4 regions of the Streptomonospora salina genome follow, and region 1 is predicted to be linked to each of the others. Evidence: riboswitches for the same ligand, from Rfam matches in the RefSeq annotation. Region 1 holds a riboswitch; each other region holds the start of a gene.

What was found. Region 1 has a riboswitch for cobalamin ahead of HNR25_RS09570 (ABC transporter substrate-binding protein). Riboswitches for the same ligand answer to the same signal wherever they lie in the genome.
Region 2: another riboswitch for cobalamin. It lies ahead of HNR25_RS19865 (putative cobaltochelatase); the one in region 1 lies ahead of HNR25_RS09570 (ABC transporter substrate-binding protein).
Region 3: another riboswitch for cobalamin. It lies ahead of HNR25_RS22265 (ABC transporter substrate-binding protein); the one in region 1 lies ahead of HNR25_RS09570 (ABC transporter substrate-binding protein).
Region 4: another riboswitch for cobalamin. It lies ahead of metE (5-methyltetrahydropteroyltriglutamate--homocysteine S-methyltransferase); the one in region 1 lies ahead of HNR25_RS09570 (ABC transporter substrate-binding protein).

Annotation. Positions count from the first base shown of each region.
Region 1 covers NZ_JACHLY010000001.1:2,122,540-2,128,421, forward strand. Annotated here, with positions in the region: gene HNR25_RS09550 (class I SAM-dependent methyltransferase) at 1-63, shown strand, start outside; gene HNR25_RS09555 (ABC transporter ATP-binding protein) at 207-1,010, opposite strand; gene HNR25_RS09560 (FecCD family ABC transporter permease) at 1,007-2,062, opposite strand; gene HNR25_RS09565 (FecCD family ABC transporter permease) at 2,059-3,030, opposite strand; gene HNR25_RS09570 (ABC transporter substrate-binding protein) at 3,141-4,181, opposite strand; cobalamin riboswitch at 4,217-4,400, opposite strand; gene HNR25_RS09575 (TetR/AcrR family transcriptional regulator) at 4,500-5,093, opposite strand; gene HNR25_RS09580 (aldo/keto reductase) at 5,263-5,882, shown strand, end outside.
Region 2 covers NZ_JACHLY010000001.1:4,381,408-4,387,289, reverse strand. Annotated here, with positions in the region: gene HNR25_RS19865 (putative cobaltochelatase) at 1-1,262, opposite strand, end outside; cobalamin riboswitch at 1,319-1,448, opposite strand; gene HNR25_RS19860 (DUF6504 family protein) at 1,870-2,139, opposite strand; gene HNR25_RS19855 (serine/threonine-protein kinase) at 2,396-4,735, shown strand; gene HNR25_RS19850 (quinone oxidoreductase family protein) at 4,842-5,807, shown strand.
Region 3 covers NZ_JACHLY010000001.1:4,928,790-4,934,671, forward strand. Annotated here, with positions in the region: gene HNR25_RS22260 (metal-dependent hydrolase family protein) at 1-1,130, opposite strand, end outside; cobalamin riboswitch at 1,304-1,497, shown strand; gene HNR25_RS22265 (ABC transporter substrate-binding protein) at 1,767-3,311, shown strand; gene HNR25_RS22270 (ABC transporter permease) at 3,308-4,261, shown strand; gene HNR25_RS22275 (ABC transporter permease subunit) at 4,261-5,109, shown strand; gene HNR25_RS22280 (ABC transporter ATP-binding protein) at 5,070-5,882, shown strand, end outside.
Region 4 covers NZ_JACHLY010000001.1:346,769-352,650, reverse strand. Annotated here, with positions in the region: gene metE (5-methyltetrahydropteroyltriglutamate--homocysteine S-methyltransferase) at 1-1,683, opposite strand, end outside; cobalamin riboswitch at 1,857-2,022, opposite strand; gene wrbA (NAD(P)H:quinone oxidoreductase) at 2,246-2,878, opposite strand; gene HNR25_RS01640 (AfsR/SARP family transcriptional regulator) at 2,995-5,882, shown strand, end outside.

The DNA.
Region 1 (5,882 bases):
CTGGGGTGGCCGATGAACCGGACCGCGCCGAAGTGGTACCGGTTCCGCCGCACCGGCGCGTGATCCGGCGTGCGGTTCCGGGACCGGTCAGCCGGTCACCCCGGCAGCGGCGGCGGGTACCGGTTCCGGCCCGGGCGGTGAACGGGTCCGGTGCGCCGCCGAGCGGCCGTCGACCCGCGGCTCGCGGCTCGCGGCTCGCGGCCGCACTACCGGCGGGGCCGGGGCAGCACGATCGGCGTCCCGGTGAGCGGATCGCTCATCACCGCGCACGGCAGCGAGAACACCTCCTCCACGGTCTCGGCGGTGACGACCTCGGCGGGCGGTCCCTGCGCGACGATCCCGCCGTCCTTCATGACGACGAGGTGGTCGGCGTAGCGTCCGGCGAGGTCGAGGTCGTGCAGCACGAGCACGACGGTGCGGCCGGACCGCGTGTCCGCGTCGGTGAGCAGCTCCAGCACCTCGATCTGGTGCGCCAGGTCCAGGTAGGTCGTCGGTTCGTCGAGGAGCAGCACGCCGGGGTCTTGGGCGAGCGCCAGCGCGATCCACACCCGTTGCCGCTGGCCTCCGGAGAGTTCGTCGATCGGCCGGTCGGCGAGCTCGGTCACGCCGGTCGCGGCCATCGCCGCGGAGATCGCCGCGGCGTCGGCGTCGCTGAACTGGCGGAACCACCGCTGGTGCGGGTGGCGTCCCCGCGCGACGAGGTCGGCGGCCGTGATGCCGTCCGGGGCCACGGGCTGCTGCGGGAGCAGCCCGAGCCGGCGGGCGAGGTCGGCGGCGGGCATCCGGGAGATGTCGGAGCCGGCCAGCAGCACGGCGCCGCCGCGCGGTTTCAGCAGCCGGGCGAACCCGCGCAGCAGGGTCGACTTCCCGCAGCCGTTCGGCCCGACGACTACCGTGACCTGCCCGGGCGGCAGTGTCACCGAGACCCGGTCGACGACGGGGGCCCCGCGGTAGCCGAGGCTGAGGTCGGCGGCGGTCAGCGTGGTCTCTTCGGTCGGCGGGCGGGTCATCCTGTGTGTCCGATCCGGTTGGCGCGGGCGAGGAGGTACAGCAGCACCGGTGCTCCCAGAACGCCGGTCATCACTCCGACGGGCAGCTCCGCCGGGGTGAACAGCGTCCGGGCGGCGAGGTCGGCGGCGACCACGAGCAGGGCGCCGAGCGCCGCCGTGGCGGCGAGGACGGGTCCGCGGCCGGGCAGCATCCTGCGGACGATCTGCGGCGCCACGAGCGCGACGAACCCGATGGGGCCCGCTGCCGCGGTCGCCATCGCGGCCAGCACCACGGCGACGGCGACCAGGGCGAGTCTGCTGCCGCCCGCGCGCCCGGACAGCGTCATGGCCAGGTCGTCGCCGAGTTCGAGCAGCCGCACCTGGCGCGCCAGTACGACCAGTACGGGAACGGCGACCGCGAGGGTGGCGGCGATGATCGCGACGTGCAGGCCGCCGCGGTTGGCGAGGCTTCCGGTCAGCCACGCGGCCGCGGCCTGCATGCTGTGGTAGTCCGCCCGGGTGAGCAGGAAGGACACGGCCGAGGTCAGCATCGCCGCGACCCCGATACCGACCAGCACGAGCCGGTACCCGCTCACGCCCCGCTTGGCCGACAGCGTGAAGATCGCGGCGGCGGTCGCCGCCGCTCCGGCGAGCGCGCCCGCCGCGGTGTGCAGGCCCGTGCCGCCGAACACGGTCAGCACGGTCAGGGCCCCGAAGGCCGCTCCGGAGTTCACGCCGATCACGTCCGGGCTGACCAGGGGGTTGGCGGCGATGCGCTGCAGGATCGCTCCGGACAGCGCGAAGGCCGCCCCCACGCCGAGACCGGTGAGCGCGCGCGGCAGCCGGTTTCCCACGACGACGTCGTATTCGATGAGGGTGCCGCCCCCGCCCAGGACCCGCAGCACGCCGGTGGCCCCGATGTCGTACTGGCCCAGGGTCAGCGACAGCAGGGCCGCGCCGCAGGCGAGCAGCCAGGCGGCCGCCGCCAGTGCCGTCGACCGGCGCCCGAGCCGGAACACGACGGCGGCCCGCGGGCTGCGCAGGAGGAACGCGTCGCGGTCTCCGGCGATCACAGCTGCGCCACCTTCCGCTTGCGGACCAGGTGGATGAAGAAGGGGGCGCCGATCAGTCCGGTGACGATGCCCACCTGCAGCTGTTCGGGCCGGATCAGCACCCTGCCCAGCACGTCGGCCGCCAGTAGGAGGGCCGGTGCCAGCAGCACGCACCACGGCATGATCCAGCGGTGGTCGGGGCCGGTGAACGCCCGCGCGATGTGGGGCACGACGAGGCCGACGAAGGCGACCGGCCCGGCGATCGCCGTGGCGGATCCCGCCAGCAGCACGACGGCGAGGGCGGCCAGAACCCGCGTCGCCACCAGCCGGGTGCCGAGGCTGCGGGCCATGTCCTCGCCGAGGGCGACCGCGTTGAGGTCGCGGCCGACGGCCGCCGCCAGGCAGAGGCCGGCCAGTGTCGCGGGCGCGACGGTGGCGAGGTCGGCGGTGTCGGCGCGGGTGAGCGAACCGACGGTCCAGAACCGGAAGTCGTCGAGGGCCGAGGGGTCGAGGAGGGTGAGGGCGGTGGTCGCGGAACCGACCATGGCGCTGAGCGCCGCGCCGGCCAGCGCGAGCTTCACCGGTGTCGCGCCGGCGGTGCCGAGCGAACCGAGGGCGTAGACGAAGACCGCCGCCAGTGCGGCTCCCGCGAAGGAGAACCACAGGTAGCCGGTGAGGGCGCTGACGTTCAGCACGGCCATGGCGACCACGACGGCGAACGCGGCGCCGGCGTTGACGCCGAGGATCCCCGGTCCCGCCAGCGGGTTGCGGGTCAGCCCCTGCATGAGGGCGCCCGCGACGCCGAGCCCGATTCCGGCGAGCAGCCCGGTGGCGGTCCTCGGCACGCGTACGTGCCACACGATCCGGTCGGTTTCGCCGCCGGAGGGTGCGGTCAGGGCCGAGACGGCGTCGGCCGCGGAGACGGCGTAGTTGCCTGTGAGGATCGACGCGGCGCACGCGGCCGCCAGCAGGAGGGCGGCCAGCGCCATGCCGGCCGTCTTCGACGCTCCTCCGGGGAGCAGGCCTGCGCCGGGCGCGGTTCGCGGAAGGCTGCCGGTCGTGCCTGCGGTCGTGGGAGGGGCGGTCGCACCGGCCGCGGTCAACGTTCGACCAGGTCCGGGTGGATGCGGGAGGCCACGAGCTCGATGCTGTGGGCCGCCCGGACCCCGGCCGACCGGTCGGCGAACAGGAACGGGTGGACCTCGTCGTCGGCGACGGCCGTGACGCCCTCCAGCGCGGGATCCGCGGTGATCGCGTCGACGTCGCTCTCGGCGTCCTGCTCGGTCATCCCGGCGTCGCAGCAGGCGCTGGTGAGGATGACGTCGGGGTCGCGTGCGACGATCTCCTCCGCGCCGACCTCGATGTTGCGCTTCTCGGTCAGGTCGGCGAAGGCGTTCGCGCCGCCCGCGTGTTCGATGATCCGGGTGCTGAAGTCGATCCCGCCCGCCACGCGGTAGCCGCCGTCGTCGCCGGGGGACACGATCGCCACGGACGGTTGCGGAGCTCCTTCGACCTGCTCCTGCACGGCGGCGATGCGCTCCCGCATGTCGCTGATCACCTGTTCGGCGTCGTCCTCGGCGCCGAACAGGGCGCCGAGGTCGCGCAGGTCCCGGTAGACGCTGTCGACCGTGACGGACGCCGGGTCGATCGCCCGGTCGGTGAGGCCGTCCTCGCTGGGGCACAGCGGGCTCAGGATCCAGCTCTGCACGCCGAGCTCGCGCAGGCCGGCGCGGGTACCGACCGAGCGGTCGGAGCCGTTCTCGGCGAAGAAGCCGTTGAATCCGGAGATCACGAAGCCGGGTTCGGTCTCCAGCAGCCCTTCCCTGCTCGGGAGGGTGGGCACGTAGTCGGTCGCGGCCTGCTCGTCGGCGTATTCGTCCAGCACCTGGGCGTCCAGGAACGCGGTTCCCACCAGGCGGTCGCTGAGGCCGAGGGCGTGGGCGACCTCGATGCCGGGCTGGTATGCGGCGTAGACGCGCTCGGGCGGCGCGTCCACGGCGACGTCGATACCGCAGTTGGTGCGGGTGGTGGCGTCTTCTCCCGCCGGCTGTTCGGGGGCGGGTGCGCCGCAGCCGGCGAGCAGGAGGGCGCCGGCGAAGGCGCCCGCGGCGCGGAGCGGACGTGCTGAAACACGGGTCATGGGCGAGACCGCCATTTCCAGGTCCTCGTGGAATCGGGTCGTGCGGTGCCGTGGCCGGTCTCCTGGCTGACGGGGAAACGCGCCGCATCATGCCTTCCCGGGGCTCGGACCCCAGTGGCTCGTTCGCCGAACGAACGACACAGCGCTCCCGATCACAGTGGCGAGGGCCGCATCCGGTTTCCCACCGGATTCCCGTTCACCACGGCTTTTTCGACGCTAGCACGCCGTACCCGCGCCTCCCGGATCCGGGGCGCCCCGCTGCTGCCTGCGGGAATCGGCGGCTTTTCCCATCGGGGACGGGGCGGCTGCCCCGGCCGCTCACCGATCCGGCCGGCGCAGCCCCGCGATGAGGAGCTCGACCACGCGGCGCGCGTCGTAGCGGGAGTCCTCCTCCGCGCTGATGCAGATGTTGCCGACCCCGCGCATGAGCTCGTAGGCGCCGATGTCGGAGCGGATCTCCCCGGCTTCGGCCGCGGCGGCGAGGAGCCGGGCGCACACGGGCAGGAGGCGGTCCAGGAAATAGGTGTGCAGCTCCTCGAACGCGGTGTTGTCGGAGCGCAGCGCCGCGGCGAGACCGTGCTTGGTGACGAGGAAGTCCACGAAGAGATCGATCCATCGCCCCAGCGCGGCGTAGGGGGTCGGACCGTTCTCCAGCAGGTCCGGTCCGGCCTCGGCGCACGCCTCGACCTGGTGCCGGTAGACGGCGATGATCAGGTCGGCCCGCGTGGGGAAGTGGCGGTAGATCGTGCCCGTCCCGACGCCGGCCCGGGCCGCGATGTCCCGTACCGGCGCCTCGACGCCCGAGGCGGCGAAGACCGCGGCGGCCGCGTCGAGCAGCGCGCCCTCGTTGCGGCGGGCGTCGGCCCGCTTGCCCCGGGCCGCCTGCCGCGTTCCCGTGTCGTCGTCGTTCACAGCGCCCCTCTCGCAACCGACCGCCTTGCCAAACGGAACAGTGTTCCGTATAGTTTTCCGGAACAGCGTTCCGCTTGTTCATGATGGCAGAGCAGGAGCGCATCCGCCAAGCGGCGCGTGGCCCCCACGCGCCGCCATCCCGCTTCACCTTCGACGGAGGAGATCGGCCATGCAGTACCGCACCTTGGGCCGCACCGGTGTGCAGGTCAGCTCGCTCGCGCTGGGCACGATGAACTTCGGCGCGATCGGAAGCACCACTCAGGAGGAGGTCACCGCCATCGTCGACGCCGCCCTTGAGGGCGGGATCAACCTCGTCGACACCGCCGACGTGTACAGCCGCGGCGAATCCGAGGAACTGGTCGGCACAGCCATCGCCGGCCGCCGCGACGACATCGTGCTCGCCACGAAGGCGGGCCTGCCCATGGGCGAGGACCGCAACCGCCGGGGCGCGTCGCGCCGCTGGCTGACCACCGCGCTGGACGGCAGCTTGCGCCGCCTGGGTGTCGACCACGTGGACCTTTACCAGATCCACCGCTGGGACCCCGACACCAGCGACGAGGAGACCCTGTCCGCTCTGACCGACCTGCAGCGCGCCGGGAAGATCCGCCACTTCGGCTCCTCCACCTACCCCGCCTACCGTCTCGTGCAGGCCCAGTGGGCCGCCCACGCCCGCGACCTCAACCGGTACGTCACCGAACAGCCCAGCTACTCGATCCTGCAGCGCGGAATCGAGGCCGACGTGCTGCCCGCAGCCCAGGAGTACAAGCTCGGAGTGCTGGTGTGGAGCCC
Region 2 (5,882 bases), 2.3 Mb from region 1:
CCGGCGGGCCGTTCGGGGCCGGACGGATCATGGTCGCCGTCGCCGGGCTCGGGGCGGTCCCGCTCCGGCCCGCCGCCGGTGTCCGTGTCGGACGATTCCTCCGGCGGCGCGCTCGAATCGGGGCCGTCGGCCCCACCGCCGCCATCGCTGCCGCCATCGCTGCCGTCGTCGCTGCCGCCGTCGTCCCCGCCGCCGGGGTCGCCGTCGGAGCCGTCCGGCTCACCCGGGTCTTTTGGGTCCGCATCACCCGCCTGATCCAGGGCCTCCTGGAGCCGGTCCTCGTCGAGGTCGGGCGCGTCGAAGGGATCGCGCCTGCGCCGGTGCGGCAGAGCCAGGCGGGCGGCGTCGCGCACGTCGTCGGCGGTGACTTCGCCGTGGTCGTGCCAGGCGGCCAGGGCCATGGCGGCCTGGGCGGTGACGATGTCGGCGCGCAGGCCGTCGACGTCGAAAGCGGCGCAGACGGCGGTGACCTGGCGCAGCGCGGAGTCGGTCAGCGCAACCCCGGGCAGGCGCTTGCGAGCGGCGCGGATGCGGCCGGCCAGCTCCGCCTCGTCGTCGGCGTAGCCCGCGGCGAAGCCCTCGGGGTCGGCCTCGAACGCGAGCCGGCGCCGCACGACGTCGGCGCGCAACTGCGGGTCGCGGGTGGCGGCCACCTCCACGGTCAGGCCGAACCGGTCCAGCAGTTGCGGACGCAGCTCGCCCTCCTCGGGGTTCATCGTCCCCACGAGCAGGAACCGCGCGGCGTGGCGCACCGAGACCCCCTCGCGCTCGACGTGGGAGGTGCCCATGGCGGCGGCGTCCAGCAGCAGGTCGACCAGGTGGTCGTGCAGCAGGTTGACTTCGTCGACGTAGAGGACGCCGCGGTGGGCCTCGGCGAGCAGACCGGGTTCGAAGGCCTTGACGCCTTCGGTGAGGGCCCGTTCGATGTCCAGCGAGCCCACCAGCCGGTCTTCGCTGGCGCCCACCGGAAGCTCCACCAGCTTCGCCTCGCGCTCGGCGGGCACCGCGGAGTCGCTGTGGGGACCGTCGGGGCACTGGGGGTCGGGGGCGGCGGGGTCGCAGCCGAACCGGCAGTCCTGGACCACGTCGAGGTCGGGCAGCAGCGACGCGAGCGCGCGCACGACGGTCGACTTGGCGGTGCCCTTCTCACCGCGCACCAGGACGCCGCCGACGTCCGGCGAGACGGCGTTGATCAGCAGCGCGAGTTTCAGGTCGTCCATTCCGACGACCGCGCTGAACGGGTAGCGAGCAGGAGCGCTCACGCAGGTCAGTCCTTCCTCGGGAATCCGCGCCCATAGGGGTCGTGCCCGGTGCCGCGCAGTCTCCTGGCTTCCGGATCACCGCTCGCCCGCCGCCTTCCCACCGGACGACGTCCGGCAGTGGCGCTCGTTGCGGGCCGCTCCCCGGTCACAGTGGCGGGACCGCCCCGGATTCGCACCGGGTTCCTGCGTGCTGGGGGCTCGACCGCAGGGTGTGCGGCCGGATCCGCCCAGCGCCGGCACCGCTCCCAAGAGTCTCATACCGCCCCCGGACCGTCCCCACCGCGTCGGCCGGTGCGCACCGCACCCTGCCTCCCCGGCGCGATCCGCCCGCCGCCGCGCGCTTGGGGGGTCGACACCGCGCCGGTCCCCCTCCCGCTGGACCGTGCGCGCGACCGGCTCGAACCCGGCCTGGCCGGCGGCATCGCGGAGGGCCGCACACTCGCCGGCTCCGACGCAGCCCGCGCCGAGGCCGAGCGCACCCGCATCGTCCACCGGGTGCGGGAGATCGGCCGGGAGTTCGAGCAGGCGACCGGGTACCGCGGGCGGCGGCCGGATGCGGACACCGGGCGCCGGTTCGGTTCCGGTACCGGACCGGCGCCCGGCCGGATCAGTCCCAGACGCGGGCCAGCAGCCACGCGTCGGAGGCGGAGTCGTGCTGGAGTTCGTACACCCCCCGGGCACGGGTCGATCCCGCCTCGACCCGCCAATGGGCGCGCTGGGGCAAGTTGCCCCGGGTCGCGCGCGACCAGTCGGAGCGCAGGGTGATCCAGTGGTCGACGACGTGGCGGACGTTGTAGACGCGGCGGTCCCATACGAAGCGCACCGGCCGTCCTTCGCGCTCGGTGACGGCGACCGGCACACCGTAGACGTGGCCCACTGGCGACACTCCCCTCAGCTGCGGCCTCCCGCGGGAGGCTCCGGCCTGCGGGGAAGGACAGACCCTGGATTCGAACACGTGTTCTAACGATAGCCGATATCCGGAGTATGCGGAACCCGGATGCGGCGCGGCCTGTCTAAAATCGACATGCACCCGCCCCAAGCTCGACGAAGCCCGGCAATCGGCTCCGACACGCCCGCTCCGGGCGTCTGTACGCTATGACGCGAATTCCCCCTGGCCTAAGGAACTCAGCACTGTGACGGACAACGGGCACGAGCGCGCCAAACCCCTGCGCACCGGCGACCCCCAGGAGCTCGGCGACTACCGCATCGAGGGCAGACTGGGGCGGGGCGGCATGGGCACCGTCTACCTGGCCCGCGACTCCGCCGACCGGCAGGTCGCCGTCAAGCTGATCCACCCCGACTTGACCGACGACTCCGACTTCCGCCGCCGGTTCGCGCGCGAAGTCGAATCCGCCCGCAAAGTCGCCCGGTTCTCCACCGCCGGCGTCCTCGACGCCCGCCTCGACGGCGATCCGCTGTTCATCGTCTCGGAGTACGTTCCCGGCCCCAACCTGGCCCAGTCCGTCACCGCCGACGGCCCCATGGCCGGGGGAACGCTGGAGAGCCTCGCCCTGGGGGTCGCGGCGGCGCTGACCGCCATCCACCGCGCCGGCGTCGTCCACCGCGACCTCAAACCCGGAAATGTGCTGCTCTCGGCGGTGGGCCCCAAGGTGATCGACTTCGGTATCGCCCGGGCCATGGACGACGAGAGCGCGGTCACCCGCTCCAGCCAGCTGATGGGCACACCCTCCTACCTGGCGCCCGAGCTGATCGCCGGCGGCGAGATCACCCCGGCCTCCGACATCTTCTCCTGGGGCTGCCTCGTCGCCTATGCCGGCACCGGCAAGGCGCCGTTCGACGCGCAGACGGTCCCCGCGGTGCTGCACCTCATCAGTTCCGGCGAGGCCGACCTGGAAGGCCTGGACGCGCAGCTGACCGGCCTGATCCGCAGCGCACTGGACAAGGACCCGCGCAACCGGCCCACCGCGCAGCAGCTGATGACCATGCTGGTGGGCCAGGACGACCCGGCCGAAGCGGAGGCGATCGCCGGCGACACGGTGGTCGAGTCCTGGACACCGCCGTCCACCGCGGCGGCCGCGGGCGCGGCCGGCGGGGCGCCGACCGGCGCCGCCGCGGCGGAAGCCGCCGACGGCGCGGAGCCCGGTTCCGGATCCGGGAACGGCGGGGACGCGGCCGCTCCCGGAACCGACGCGGTCCCGACCGAACCGGCCCCCCACCCGCAGCAGCCCGACACCGCATCCCCGGCACCGGCCACCCGGCCCTACCCCCAGGAGGACGGTCCCGCGTCGGGTCCGCAGGCCCCGTACGGGCCCGGGTCCGCCGGCGGACCCGGGCCGCAGCCGCCTCCGCCCGGTCCGCAGTGGCAGCCGCCGCACGGCCCCCCGCCGGGCGCCGAGGCGGGATACGCGCCGCCCGGCGGCTTCCCCCCGGCCGGACCACAGCAGCAGCCCTACGGCCACCCGTCCGGCCCCCAGCCCCAGTACGGCCCGTCGGGACCGCAGGCCCCGCCCGGCCCCCCGGGACCGCAGGGGCCGCAGCCGGGTCCCCGGCAGCAGCCCTACGGGCCGGGACCGGTCTCGCCGCCCTACGGGCAGCCGGCCGCGGGCTACGGCGGCCCCGCGACGCCCGGCGGTCCGGGCGGTCCGGGCGGCGGGGGCACTCCCGGCGGCCCCGCGCCCCGCAGGAGGCGCCGCACCGGCATGCTCCTGGGCGCCGCGGCGACCGTGCTGGTACTGGTGGCGGGCGGTGTGATCGGCTCCGCACTGCTACTCGGCGGCGGGCCGCCCGACGGCACCCTCGTCTACCAGGACGACTTCGCCACCAACGGCTGGGACGTCGACGAGTACGAATCCGACGACGAGTACCTGGAGCGGGCCTACCACCCCGACCACGGGCTGATCCTGCGCATCTCCGAGACCAACGACTTCGGGGGCACCATCGGCGACACCCCGCCCTACGAGGGCGAATTCCCCGAAGCCGCCCGGGTCGAAGCCGACGTCGAAGTGCTCGCCGGCCCCGACTACAGCGAGTTCGGTGTCTGGTGCCACCTCCAGGAGGCCGACGACGAGGACGAGAGCACCTCCTACGAGGCGCTGGTCCGGTTCGACGGCGGCGGCGCCGAACTCCGGCGCGACGGCGGCCCCGCCGGGGAGGCGGCGCTGGCCTCGACCGACGAGGTCGACGGCTACGTCCCGCGGCCGGAGGACTCCTCCCCCTTGGAGGACGGCGACGACGCGGATCCCGTCCTCAACACGGTGACGCTGACCTGCGAACCCGACGAGGACGCCGGGACCATGGACCTCGACCTGTGGGTCAACGGCGAACACGCGCTCGAAGCCGTCGACCCCGACCCGCTGCCCGACGACGCGACCGAGGAGCGGCCGCGCAGGACGGGGATCCGGCTCAAGCGCACCGGCAGCGAAGAGGACACGCCGATGGTCGGGTTCCACCGCTTCGAGCTCCAGCGCCTCGGCGGCCCGGAAACCGGAGGCACGGCGGCCGACACCGCCTGAGGACCGGGGCGGCCGAGGGCGGTGTTCGCGACCTAGCCTGGTCCTGTGCAGGCCGGCAGCACCTGCACGGACAAGCCCCATGACGCAGCACTCAGAGAGGTCAGGCATGCGCGCCATCGTCATCGAAGAGCAGGGCGGCCCCGAGGCCATGCGCCTCGCCGACATCGACACACCCGATCCGGGGGCCGGCGAGGTGCTGGTCGACGTCGACGCCCGCGGCGTCAACTTCATCGACGTCTACCAGCGCAGCGGCGCCTACTCGGTGCCCACCCCCTTCACCCCGGGGGTCGAGGCGGCCGGCCGCGTCGCCGCCGTCGGGCCCGGCGTCACCGAGTTCGCCGCAGGCGCCCGGGTCGCCTGGGCCATGCTGCCCGGCGGCTACGCCGACCAGGCCGTGGTTCCGGTGCAGCGGCTGGTCCCCGTGCCCGACGGCGTCACCGCCGAGCAGGCCGCCGCCACCCTGCTGCAGGGCATGACCGCGCACTACCTGACCCACGCGACCTACGCGGTCCAACCCGGCGAGACCGTGCTGGTGCACGCCGCCGCGGGCGGTACCGGGCTGCTGCTGGTCCAACTGGCGAAGGCGCGCGGCGCCACGGTCATCGGAACCGCCTCCACCGGGGAGAAGCAGCGGTTGGCGCGCGAGGCCGGCGCCGACGAGATCATCGACTACACGACCGCCGATGTGGCGCCGGCGGTGCGCGAGCTGACCGACGGCCAGGGGGTGGCGGCCGTCTACGACGGGGTGGGCGCCGGCACCTTCGAGGCGAGCTTGGCGTCGCTGCGCATGCGCGGCGTGCTCGCGCTGTTCGGGCAGGCCGGCGGCGCCGTGCCGCCGGTGGACCCGCAGCGGCTGAACACCGCCGGGTCGGTGTATCTGACCCGGCCGTCGCTGGCGCACTACGTGGCCACCCGTGCGGAGCTGCTGGAGCGCGCCGCCGACGTGTTCGGGCTCGTCGAATCCGGCCGGCTGGAGGTGCGTGTCGGCGGGCGCTACGCACTGTCCGAGGCGGCACGCGCCCACGAGGACCTGGCGGCGCGGCGCACGACCGGCAAGCTGCTGCTGACCTGAGCCCGCACCCGGGCCGCGGCCCGGGCCCGCGCACCGCCGGGCGGGGCGGGCCGGATCGGCCGCCCGCTCCCGGCG
Region 3 (5,882 bases), 2.8 Mb from region 1:
TCGCGCCTGCCCGCAAGCGCGAGGAGGCCGGCGTTTCCGGAGGTGGCCATGGCCAACGCTTCTGCGGCGGTGTATCCGAAGCCGGTGAGACGGGGCAGCATGAGCGCCTGCATGCGGCTTCGGGAGGGGTCGAGCAGCAGGTCGCTGCCGAACGCCGTCTTCACCCCGTACTCGCGAGCCCAGCGGTAGGTCCGTTCCACCCCGTCGCACACGAGCCGGTTCTTCGCGGCCGAGGCCGGGTTCGGGTAGGAATGGTCGCTCTCCACGAACGGTTGCGTGCTCAGCCAGGCGCCGTGCTGCGCCAGTGAGGCGAAGGCGGACTCCTGGGCCAGGTGGCCGTGCTCGATCGAGCGCACCCCTGCCTCGACGGCGCGCTCGATGCCCGCGTCCGCGTAGACGTGCACGGAGACGTAGGTCCCCCAGTCGTCGGCGGCCTCGACGGCGGCACGGAGCTCGTCCGGGGTGTACTGGCACACGTCCACGGGGTCGTAGGCGGAGGCCACCCCGCCTCCCGCCATGACCTTGATCTGGCTGGCGCCCTTCTTGAGCTGCTCGCGCACCGCGGCCAGGACGCGGTCGCGTCCGTCGGCGATGCGGGACATGCCCAGCTCCTCGGCGCGCGAGGGCATCCCGCCCAGGGCGGTCGGAGGCTCGTAGGCGGTGCCGAAGTCGGCGTGGCCGGAGGTCTGGGAGATGCCCGCCTGGCAGGGGTAGATGCGGGGCCCGGGGAAGGCTCCGGAATCCAGCACCCGCTTGAGGTCGACCGTGTCGCCGGACATGTCGCGGACGGTGGTGAAGCCGCGCATGAGCATGGCCCGGGCCTCGGCCAGTCCGTTGTAATAGGCAAGCCCGGCGCCGCCCAGCAGGAGCTGCTCCTGCGTGCTCCCGGCCAGCATGACGTGGGCGTGGGCGTCGATCAGCCCCGGCATCAGCACTCGCGAGGTGCCGTCGGTCCGGGTGCCGTCGACGACCGCGGCCTCGATCCCCGCGGGCGGTTCCTCCGGGGCGAGGAACACCCTGGCGATCCTGCGGTCCTTGAGGAGGACGTGGCCGTGGCGCAGTTCCTGGTCGACGCCGTCGAAGATGCGCACGTTCCGGATGAGGACCGGGTCCGGTGACTGTCCGATCATGTCCGATTCCTAGCCGTGATCGTTCCCGGGTAAACGGAACATCCCGATGGAACCGCGGGCCGCAGGGCTGTTTTCGGCGCTTTCGGGCGGATCCCGTGCGGAGACTGTTGGCGGGACCGTCGCTGCCGCCGGGCCCCGCGCCCGCCGGCGCGGGGACGCATCGGATGCGCGACCGGGATATGTCAGGATTGCGGTCGAACGATCACGACGGCGAACCGAGGAAGGCCGGTGCGAATCCGGCGCGGTACCGCCACTGTGAGCGGCGAGCCGGCCCTGCAAGACGGCCACTGCCCCGTGCGGGGCGGGAAGGCCGGGGTCCCGGCGCAGACCCGCGAGCCAGGAGACTCACGTCGTCGTGCCTCACGAGCCGGGGCGGATCACCCCAGGGAGGACGGGCATCGCCCATGCACGGACACCACGGTCGCCGACGCGTCGCCGCGCGGTCGGCGCCCCTCCGCCTGCGCTGATACCGCCCCGGTCGTATTCCCGCGCCCGCCTGCCGACGGCGGGCCCCGACCGCCCGAGGAAAGGCGACGTGATCCTGCCAGCAGCATGTCCGGCGGTGCGCGGCCACCGCGCCCGCACCGCCCCCGCTTGCGCGCACACACCCTGCGGCGTACCGGAGGTGGCGCCCTCATGCCGATAGAAACGACACGCCGGGCGGCGCTGGGCCTGGGAGCGCTCGGCGCCGGCGCGGTCCTGCTCGGCGGATGCTCCGGTGATCCGGCCCCGGAACGGCCCCGAAGCGGCGGCCGGGTCCGCGCGCTCTTCGCGGGCGGAGGCGCCAACGAGTCGATGGATCCGCACGTCCAGCCGCTGTTCATCGACCAGGCCCGGCACAAGGCGCTGTACGAGAAGCTGACCCAGTTCAACGCCGACATGTCGCCGCGCGGCCAGCTCGCCGAGGACTGGACGGTCGACGAGGGCGGCGCCCGGTGGCGGTTCCGGCTGCGCGCCGCCCGATTCCACGACGGCCGCACGGTGACCGCCGACGACGTGCTGGCCAGCTACGCGCGCATCACGGCCCCCGCCGACACCCCGCGCAACGGCCGCACCCTGCTGGCCCGGGTCGACCTGGGCAACTCCCGAGCGGTGGAGGAGCGCACGGTCGAGCTGCGGCTGACCTCGCCCACCTACGAGCTGCCCGCGCTTCTCGCCGGTACCGGCATGCACATCGTCCCGGCCGACTTCGACGACCGCGACCCCGCCACCGACGCAGTGGGGTCGGGAGCGTTCACTCTCGCCTCCTTCGAGGCCGGCCGGTCGATGCGCGCGGAGCGGTTCGGCGACCACTGGGACGGCGGGGCGCGCATCGGGGAACTGGAGATCCTCTCCGCCGAGTCCGAAGCGCGCGGCAACGCCCTGCTCGGCGGGCAAGGCGAGTACATCCACGACATGTCGGCCACCTTCGCCCGCTCGAACGAGGACAACCCCGATGTCACCGTGGTGCGCACCCCCAACAGCGGGATGGCCGCCATGGCGATGAAGACCGACCGGGCGCCGTTCGACGACCCGCGGGTACGCAAGGCGTTCCGGCTGCTGGTGGACCGCGAGCGCTTGGTGGATGTCGTCTCCGCCGGAACCGCGCGGGTCGGCAACGACGTCTTCGGCAGCGGATACCGGTACTTCGACGACGACCTGCCCCAGCGCGGACGCGACCTGGACCGGGCGCGCCGCCTGCTGCGCGAGGCCGGCGCCCAGGACCTGGAGGTCGCGCTCGACACCTCCGAGGCCGCGCCCGGCTTCGTCGACGCCGCCACCCTCTTCGCCGAACAGGCCGCCGAGGCCGGGGCCACCGTCGACGTGCGCGTGGGCAACCAGGACACCTACTTCAGCGACATCCTGGACCAGGGCGTGTTCGCCTCCTACCGGTCCGGGTCGATGCCCATCCCCAACCACCTCGCGCTGCGCATGGTCAGCGACGCACCCCAGAACGTCACCGGCTGGAAGCGCGCGGGGTTCGACGAAGCGTTCGCCCGGGCCCAGGCCACCGCCGACGAGCAGGAGCGCACCCGCCGCTACCACGAGCTCCAGCAGGAGCTCCACGACGACGGCGGCCTGATCGTGTGGGGCTACACCGAGTGGATCAACGCCACCGCCGCGTCCCTGCGCGGTGTCGAGCGGGACGCGCCGCCCAACACCGCCGACTGGGCGAGGTTCGACCGGGTCTGGTTGGAGTGACGGCACGGGCCGCCCTCGGCCGCCTCGGCGTGGCCGCCGCGCAGCTGCTCGCCCTGTCGGTGCTGGTGTTCACCGCGACCGAGGCGCTGCCCGGCGACGCAGCCGAGGCGGTCCTCGGCGAGGACTACACCCCGCAGCAGGCGGCGGAGATCCGCGCCCGGATGGGCCTGGACGAGCCGCCGACGATCCGGTTCCTCCAGTGGTGGCAGGACCTGCTCACCGGCGACCTCGGAACCTCGCTGATCTCGGGCCGGCCGGTCACCGACCTGGTGGCCCGATCCCTGCCGCCCACCCTCATCCTGGCCGCCGCGACGGTGGCGCTGCTGGTGCCCCTGGCCGCGGCCCTCGGCCTGGCCGCCGGGGCCGGGGAGGGCGGCCGCCTGGACCGGGCCGTGACCACGGCCACCCTTGTGCTGTACTCCATCCCCGACTTCGCGCTGGCGATGCTGCTGGTCCTGGGGCTGTCCCTGCAGGTGCGCCTGCTTCCCGCCACCGCGATGGGCGCCGACGGCTGGCGGCTGCTCACCGACCCGCTACTGCTGGTGCTGCCCGTCGCGGTCCTGCTGTGCCGGGTCGCGGCGCTGCTCGTCCGCCAGGTGCGCGCGGGCACCGCCGATGCCATGCGCAGCGAATACGCCGCCCACGCCCGCCGCCTCGGTGTGGGGCGCCGCCGGCTGCTGCTGCGCCATGTCGCTCCCAACGCCCTCGCCCCCGCATCCGAGGAGCTGGCGCGCGTCGGAGACAACCTGTTCTCGGGAGTGCTGGTCGTGGAGGTCGTGTTCGCGGTCCCCGGAGTCGCGGGGGGAGTCGTCGACGCGGTCGCCATGCGCGACGTTCCCGTGGTCCAGGGGTACGTCTTCGTTCTCGGCGCGGTGACGATCGCCCTCAACCAGGCGGCCGAGCTGGTCTCCCGGCGGCTCGTGCCGCGGATCGAGCAGGTGCGCCGGTGATGCGGCGGCGCGCGGCGCTCCCCCTCGCCATGGTCCTGGTACCCGCTGCGACCGGGCTGGCCGGACCGCTGCTGGCACCGCTGGTCGCGGCCGATCCGGGGCCGCCGTTCGCCGCGCCCGGCGGCGGCTACCCGCTCGGAACCGACCGGCTGGGCCGCGACGTGCTCACCCAGCTGCTGCTGGGCGGCCGCTCGGTCCTGGCCGTGTCGCTGGCCGCGGTCGCGCTCGCCTACGCCGTCGGCGGCGCGATCGGCCTCGCGGCGGCCGCCGCCCGCCGCGGCTGGGCGGACGCGGCGCTGCTGCGCCCGCTCGACGTCGTGATGGGCGTGCCCTCGCTCCTGATGATCAGCGTCGTCGCGGTGTGGTGGTCGTCGCAGGCCGCAGTGATCGCCGCCGTGGTCGCCGTCACCAACGCGCCGGGCGTGGCGCGCCTGGTCCGGGCGGCGGCGCTGGACGCGGTGAGCGCACCGGTGTTCCAGGCCATGCGGCTGCAGGGGGAGAGCCGCGCCCGCCTCTACTTCGGCTACGTCGGCAGGCGCGTTCTGCGTCCCGTCGCCGCCGACACGGGCACCCGGATCACCGCTGCGATCGCGCTGGTCGCATCGGCCAACTTCCTCGGCCTCGGCCCCGGGCCCACGGCACCGGACTGGGCCGTGGCCGTCGCGCACAACCGCACGGGCCTGACCGTGCAGCCGCTCGCCCCGCTGGCGCCGGTGGCGATGCTCGTCTCTTTCACCGTGGGGCTGAACCTGCTGTGGGACCGCGCGATCCGCGCCCGGACGCAGCCGGGACCGAGAAGGGAGTGGACATGGACCGGTCCGAACCGGTCGCCGAAGCGCAGGGCCTGAGGGTGTGCGTGGACGGGCGGCCGCTCGTGGAGGGCGCCTCGTTGACCGCCGCCGCCGGCGCGGTGACCGCCCTGGTGGGGCCCTCCGGCAGCGGCAAGACCACCACCGCGCGTGCGCTGCTGGGGGAGTGGCCGCGTGCGGCCGCCGTCTCGGGCCGGATCCGGGTCGACGGCGTGGACGTGGTCGACGGCGGGTACCGCGCATCCGAGCGGGACCTGGAGCGGCTGCGCGGCGGCACCGTCGCCTACCTGCCGCAGGACTCGGCCGCCGCGCTGAACCCGGCCCGGCGCGTGGGTTCGGTCCTGCGGGAACTGGCCGCGATCCACGATCCGCCCGGCGGCCGGGGCCGCGCGCGTGCCGCCGCTCTGCGGTCCGCGTCCCTGGAGGCGCTGCGCACGGCCGCCCTGCCGGCCGACACCGACACCCTCCGCCGGTTCCCGCACCGCTTCTCCGGCGGACAGCGGCAGCGCGTCGCGCTCGCCCAGACACTCGTGTGCCGCCCGCGCCTGCTCGTATTGGACGAACCCACCACCGGACTGGACGCGGCGACGAAACTCAGCGTCATCGGCACGGTGCGCGGCCTCGCCGAAACCGGGTTGGCCGTGCTGCTGCTCAGCCACGACCGCGCGGCGGTGGACGCGCTGGCCGACACCGTCGTGCGCCTGGGAGGCGAGCGGCGGCGCAGCGGCGCCGGCCGCCTGCCCCGGCCTGTGGGCGGTGCCGGCCCGCCCGCGGCCGCGCGGCGGTCGGCGAACGGCTCTGCGCCCCTGCTG
Region 4 (5,882 bases), 1.8 Mb from region 1:
GGTCACCGGGCCGGTGAGCATACCCTTGACCGGCTTGTCCGTCAGGCTTTGGGCGTATTCGGCCCACTCCACGGTGATCGCCTCCGGCCGCGCGACGTCGCCGAAGAGGATCGGCGGGCGCACGCACCGGGAACCGTAGGACTGCACCCACCCCTGGTCGGTGGCGGCGAAACCCTCCATGTGCTCGGAGAAGTACTGCACCATGTCGTTGCGCTCGGGCTCGCCGTGCACCAGGACGTCCAGACCCAGCCGCTCCTGCAGCTCGACGACGCCCGCGATCTCCTCCCGCATCCGCCGGATGTAGGCCGCCCGGTCGATGCCGCCCGTGCGCGCCGCGGCGCGGGCCTCGCGGACCCCGGCCGTCTGCGGGAAGGAGCCGATCGTCGTCGTCGGCAGCGGCGGCAGCCGCAGCGACTCCTCCTGGGCCCGCCGCCGGGCCTCGTAGTCCGTGCGGCGCGCGTGCTCCGGCCGCAGCGACGCCACCCGCTCCTGCGCGCGGTGGTTGCGCACACCCTCCGCACGCATCCGGTCGGCGACCGCTGCGGAAGCGGCGGCCAGTTCTCCGGCGACGGCGTCGCGGCCCTCGCGCAGCGCCCGGCCCAGGGTGACGACTTCGTCCACCTTCTGCCGGGCGAAAGCCAGCCACGACTTCACCTGCGGATCGATCCCGGATTCGGCCTCGACGTCGTAGGGCACGTGCAGAAGCGAGCACGACGTGCCCACCGCCACCTCACCGGCCAGGCCCAGCAGCGTTGCCGCTGTCGTCAGGGCCGCATCGAGGTCGGTGCGCCAGACGTTGCGGCCGTCGACCAGCCCGGCGACCAGCGTCTTGTCGCGCAGGCCGTACAGCGCCGCCGGCCTCTCCAGCGCGGACCGGCCGGCGACCAGGTCCAGCCCCAGCGCCTCGACGGGCGAAGAGGCGAGCACGCCGAGCCCTTCACCGAGATCGCCGAAGTAGCCCGCCGCCATGAGGCGCGGGCGCTCCCGCAGCTCGCCGAGCCTGCGGTAGGCCGCCCGCAGCGCGTCCAGCTCCGATTCCGAGCGGTCGGCCGCGAACGCCGGCTCGTCGAGCTGGATCCACTCCACACCGGCGTCGCGCAGCTCCGACAGCAGTTCGGCGTAGGCGTCCAGGACGTCCTCCAGCCGGTCCAGCGGCCGGAATCCCTCCGGCGCCTGCTCGGCGGGCTTGGACAGCAGTAGGAACGTCACCGGCCCCACCAGCACCGGACGGGTCGCCACGCCCAGTTCCAGCGCCTCCCGGTACTGCTCGACGGGGGTGCGGTCGGCGAGCCGGAACCGCGTGTCCGGCCCGATCTCCGGCACCAGGTAGTGGTAGTTCGTGTCGAACCACTTCGTCATCTCCAGCGGCACCGCGGAGTCCGCGCCGCGCGCCATGGCGAAGTAGGTGTCCAGGGGGCCCAGCCCCAGTCCGCTGAAGCGCGGGGGCACCGCACCGAACGTGACCGCGGTGTCCAGCACCTGGTCGTAGAACGAGAACGTGTTGCCCGGTACCGAGTCCAGTCCGGCGTCGGCGAGCGTGCGCCACGTGTCCGTGCGGACCCGGCGCGCCTCCTCGCGCAGCTCCGCCTCGCTGCTGCGCCCCGACCAGTAACTCTCCAGCGCACGCTTGAGCTCCCGGTCGGGTCCGATCCGGGGATAGCCCAGTACAGTCGATCCGATCATGCTGGTCAACGCTCTCTCCTCGCGAGCTCGACGGCAGGCTCCGAGGGCTGCGGCGGCCAGAGGCCGACCAGCGAGCAGCGGCGCGTGCGACGCCCCTGCGGGCCGATCGTCCGCCAGGTCCTCCCGCGAGACCTCGGGACCGACGCGCACCGGCAGGTGCGCGTGCGGGTGGCAGGTCTTCGGACTCGCGGGCACCTTCCGTCCGTCGGACGGATCGTCCTACCGGCCGCCTGCTTCCCAGACTCCTCGGTCCAGTGCTGCCCGGTCCCTGGGAACCGGGGGCGGCGTTCGTTCCCGCTCACCGCTGCGGGGCAGTCCCGGACTCGCACCGGGTTCCCTCTTGCCTCGTCCGCCCCGGACCGCCGTCTCAGGCGTGTTCCGCGGGAGGACGAACCACCAGCACGTCCAGACTAGCCCTCCACCGCCCGAAGGCAACACCGGTCGGATCACCGGAAGGAGTGACGGCGGTCACCGGATCGCTCGAAACGCCCGCGGGGCGCACGGGTCTCTGCGCCCCGGGGGCACCCCGCTGCGGCGGCCCGGGCGCGGGGGCCGCCTGCGGCTACCGGCCGTGCGCGGCGGCCAGCGCCGCAGCCGCCCGGGCCAGCCGCCCGCCCTGGGAGCGGGCGGCCACCAGCACCGCCTTGGCGTGGGCGGGGTCCTCGGCCGCAAGCGCCTCGGTCTGGCTGACCCCGTAGGGGTTGCCGCCCGCTGCGTGGACGGCGTCGTAGTCGACGTAGCCGGTCGGCAGCACCAGCGCACCCCAGTGGTACATCGTGTGGTACAGCGAGAGCAGGGTGGACTCCTGACCGCCGTGGTGCTCGTAGGACCCCGTGAACCCGGTGGCCGGCTTGTCGGCGAGTTCCCCGGCCTCCCACAGCGACGCGGTCGTGTCCAGGAACTGCCGCAGCTGGGACGCCATGTTGCCGAAGCGGGTCGGCGTGCCGAACGCGTAGCCGTCCGCCCAGGTGAGGTCGGCGTGGCCGGCTTCGGGAACGTGCGCGGTGGCGTCCAGATGGGCGCGCCAGGCCGGGTTGGCGTCCACGGCCTCCGCCGGCGCCAGCTCCGCGACCCGGCGCAGCCGCACCTCGGCCCCCGCGTCGGCGGCTCCTTCGGCGAACGCCTCCGCGATGCGGTGCATGTTGCCGGTGGAGGAGTAGTAGATGATCGCGATCCGGGCGTCGTGGGTGTTCATCGGAGCGGTTCCTTTCGTCGTTGCGGTGCGGTCCCACCGTGCTCGCCCGCGCTTACCGGACGCTGCCCGTCGGCTTACGGTCGGCTGCCCCGCCGCCATGGCCTAGCGTGTCCGGTATGCGATTCGGGGTGCTCGGGCCGCTCGCGGTCTGGACGGACGAGGGCACGGCCGTCCAGGTGCCCGGAGTGAAAGTGCGGACCCTGCTGGCCGACCTCCTCGCGCACGCGGGCCGGCCCGTATCGGCCGACCGGCTGGTCGCCGACCTGTGGGGCGAAGAGCCGCCGGCCAACCCGGCGGGAGCGCTGCAGGCCAAGGTCTCCCAGCTGAGGCGGTCCCTGGAGGACGCCGAACCGGGCGGCCGGGCCCTGGTTGAATGGCGCACCCCCGGCTACCTGCTGCGCGTCGAGAGCTCGCACGTGGACGCCGGACGGTTCGCGCGGATCACCGCCCAAGCGCGCGACAGCGGCGCCCCCCGCGCCCGGACCGCCCTGCTCACCGACGCCCTGGAGCTCTTCCGCGGCCCGGCCTACGCCGACTTCGCCGACGCGGAGTTCGCCCGCACCGAGATCGCCCGCCTGGAGGAACAGCGGACGACGGCGCTGGAAGACCTCGCCGACGCGCGCCTGGAGCTGGGCGAGTACCGGCCACTGGCCGGCGAACTCGACGCGCTGGTGGAGCAGCACCCGCTCCGGGAGCGGCTGCGTGGCGCCCACATCCGCGCCCTGTACCAGTCCGGCCGCCAGAGCGACGCCCTCGCGAGCTACGAGCGCATGCGCGTGCGGCTGCGGACGGAGCTGGGGGCGGACCCCGGCCCCGAGCTCGTCCGGCTCCACCAGGCGGTCCTGCAGCAGGATCCCGCTCTCCGGCCGGACCCGCCCCACCAGGCCGCCGCCCGCCCCCGGACCAACCTGCCCGCCCCACTGCTGGCGGATGGCGGCCTGGTGGGGCGCGACGGCGACACCGCCGACGTGCGCACCCGGTTGGCGGCCGGCCGGCTGGTCACCCTCACCGGTCCGGGCGGGGTGGGCAAGACCCGGCTGGCGGTCGAGACGGCCGCCCGAGCGGCCGAAGACTTCCCCGGCGGCACCTGGCTCGTGGAACTGGCCGCGCACCACCCGACCGACACGGCCCAGGCACTGGCCGGGGCGGTGCTGGCGGCGCTGGGCATCCGCGAGGACGCCGGCGTCGGGGCGGCCGCCGGCCGGGAGTACACCGGCCCCCTCGACCGGCTCACGGCGGCGCTGCAGGCCGAGAGGCCCTTGCTCATCCTCGACAACTGCGAACACGTGGTCGAGGCGGCAGCCGAGCTGGCGCAGGTCCTCTTGGCCGCGGCGCCCCACGTGCACATCCTGGCCACCGCGCAGGAGCCCCTAGGGATCACCGGAGAACTGCTGTACCCGGTGCCGCCGCTGCAGCTGCCCGACCCGGACGCCGACGTGCACGCCATGGAGCACACCCCCGCCGTGCGGCTGTTCGTCGACCGGACCGCCGCCGCCGCACCGGGATTCGCCCTCGATCCGGACAACGCCGCGGCAGTGGCGTCGATCTGCCGGCGCCTTGACGGGATCCCTCTCGCGCTGGAGCTGGCCGCCACGCGGGTCCGGTCGCTGGGAGTCCGCGAGCTCGCCGCGCGGCTGGACGACCGGTTCCGGATCCTCACCGCCGGAAACCGCGACGCCCCGGCCCGGCAGCGGACACTGCGGGCGATGATCGACTGGAGCTGGGAGCCGCTACCCGAGCCCGAACGCGCCGTGCTGCGCCGATTGGCCGTGCACGCCGACGGTTGCACCCTGGAGGCGGCCGAAGACGTCTGCTCCGGCGGCGAGGTGGCCGCCGCCGACGTCCTCGACCTGCTTTCCCGGCTGGTGGACCGCTCCCTGGTGGTCGCCGAGACCGCACCCGGAACCCGGGCGGGAGGCGGCGCGGAGCACGGGACCGCAGCCCGCCCCTCGCCTCGCTACCGGCTTTTGGAGTCCGTCGCCGCCTACTGCCTGGAGCGCGCCGACGAGGCCGGCGAGACCGACGCCGTGCGGCACCGGCACGCCCACTACTACACCCGCCTCGCCGAGCAGGCCCGGCCCCGGCTTCGGGGCAGCGGCCAGCACGCGTGGCTGGAGCGCATGGACACCGAGTCCGCCAACATGCGTGCGGCCCTGGACACCGCCGTGCGTCTCGGCGCCGCATCCGTTGCGCTGCGCCTGGTCAACGCGCTGGCCTGGTATCTGATCCTCCGCGGACGCTACGGCCAGGCCTGCGAATCGCTGCGGGCGGCACTGGAGCTGCCCGGTGCGCCGGCGGGGCCGGACCGGGCGGCAGCGCTGTCCTGGCTGGCGGCGCTCGGCTTTACGACCCTCGGCGGCGCCGATGCCGACGAACGGGCCCGCGACGCGCTGGAGGCCTACGACCGCCTCGACGACCCCGACGGGCGCGCGCACGCCCAGTGGCTGCTGGCCTTCGCCCGGCAAGGCTCCGGCGACCTGGCGGGCAGCGAGAAACTGGTCGAACAGGCACTGAGCACCTTCCGCGCCCGCGGGAACCGGTGGGGCATCGCCGCGGCCAGGAGTACCCGCGCCGAGACCGCCCTGGCCCGGGGCTGCCTGGCGGCGGCCCGGCGCGACAGCGAGGCCGCGGAGTCGCTGTTCCAGGAGGTCGGGGACCGCTGGGGCCAGGTCCAGGCCACCCGTACCCGCGGCCTCCTCGCCGAGATCGCCGGCGACTACGACGCGGCCGAGCGGGCGCATCGCAGCGTACTCGGGCTGGCCGAGGAACTGAAACTCTGGCCCCTGGTATCCGTGCAGACCGCCGCACTCGGCCGGCTGGCCCTGCTCGCCGGCGACGTCGACGACGCGGACGAGCTGCATGAGCAGGCGCGGCTGCTGGCCGCCGAGCAGGGCGACGGATCGGGGGAGGCGTTCGCCGCCACCGGGCTCGCACTCGGCGCCCGGCGCCGGGGCCGACTCGACACCGCGGAGGCCCACCTGCGCCGGCTGCTGGCCTGGAACCG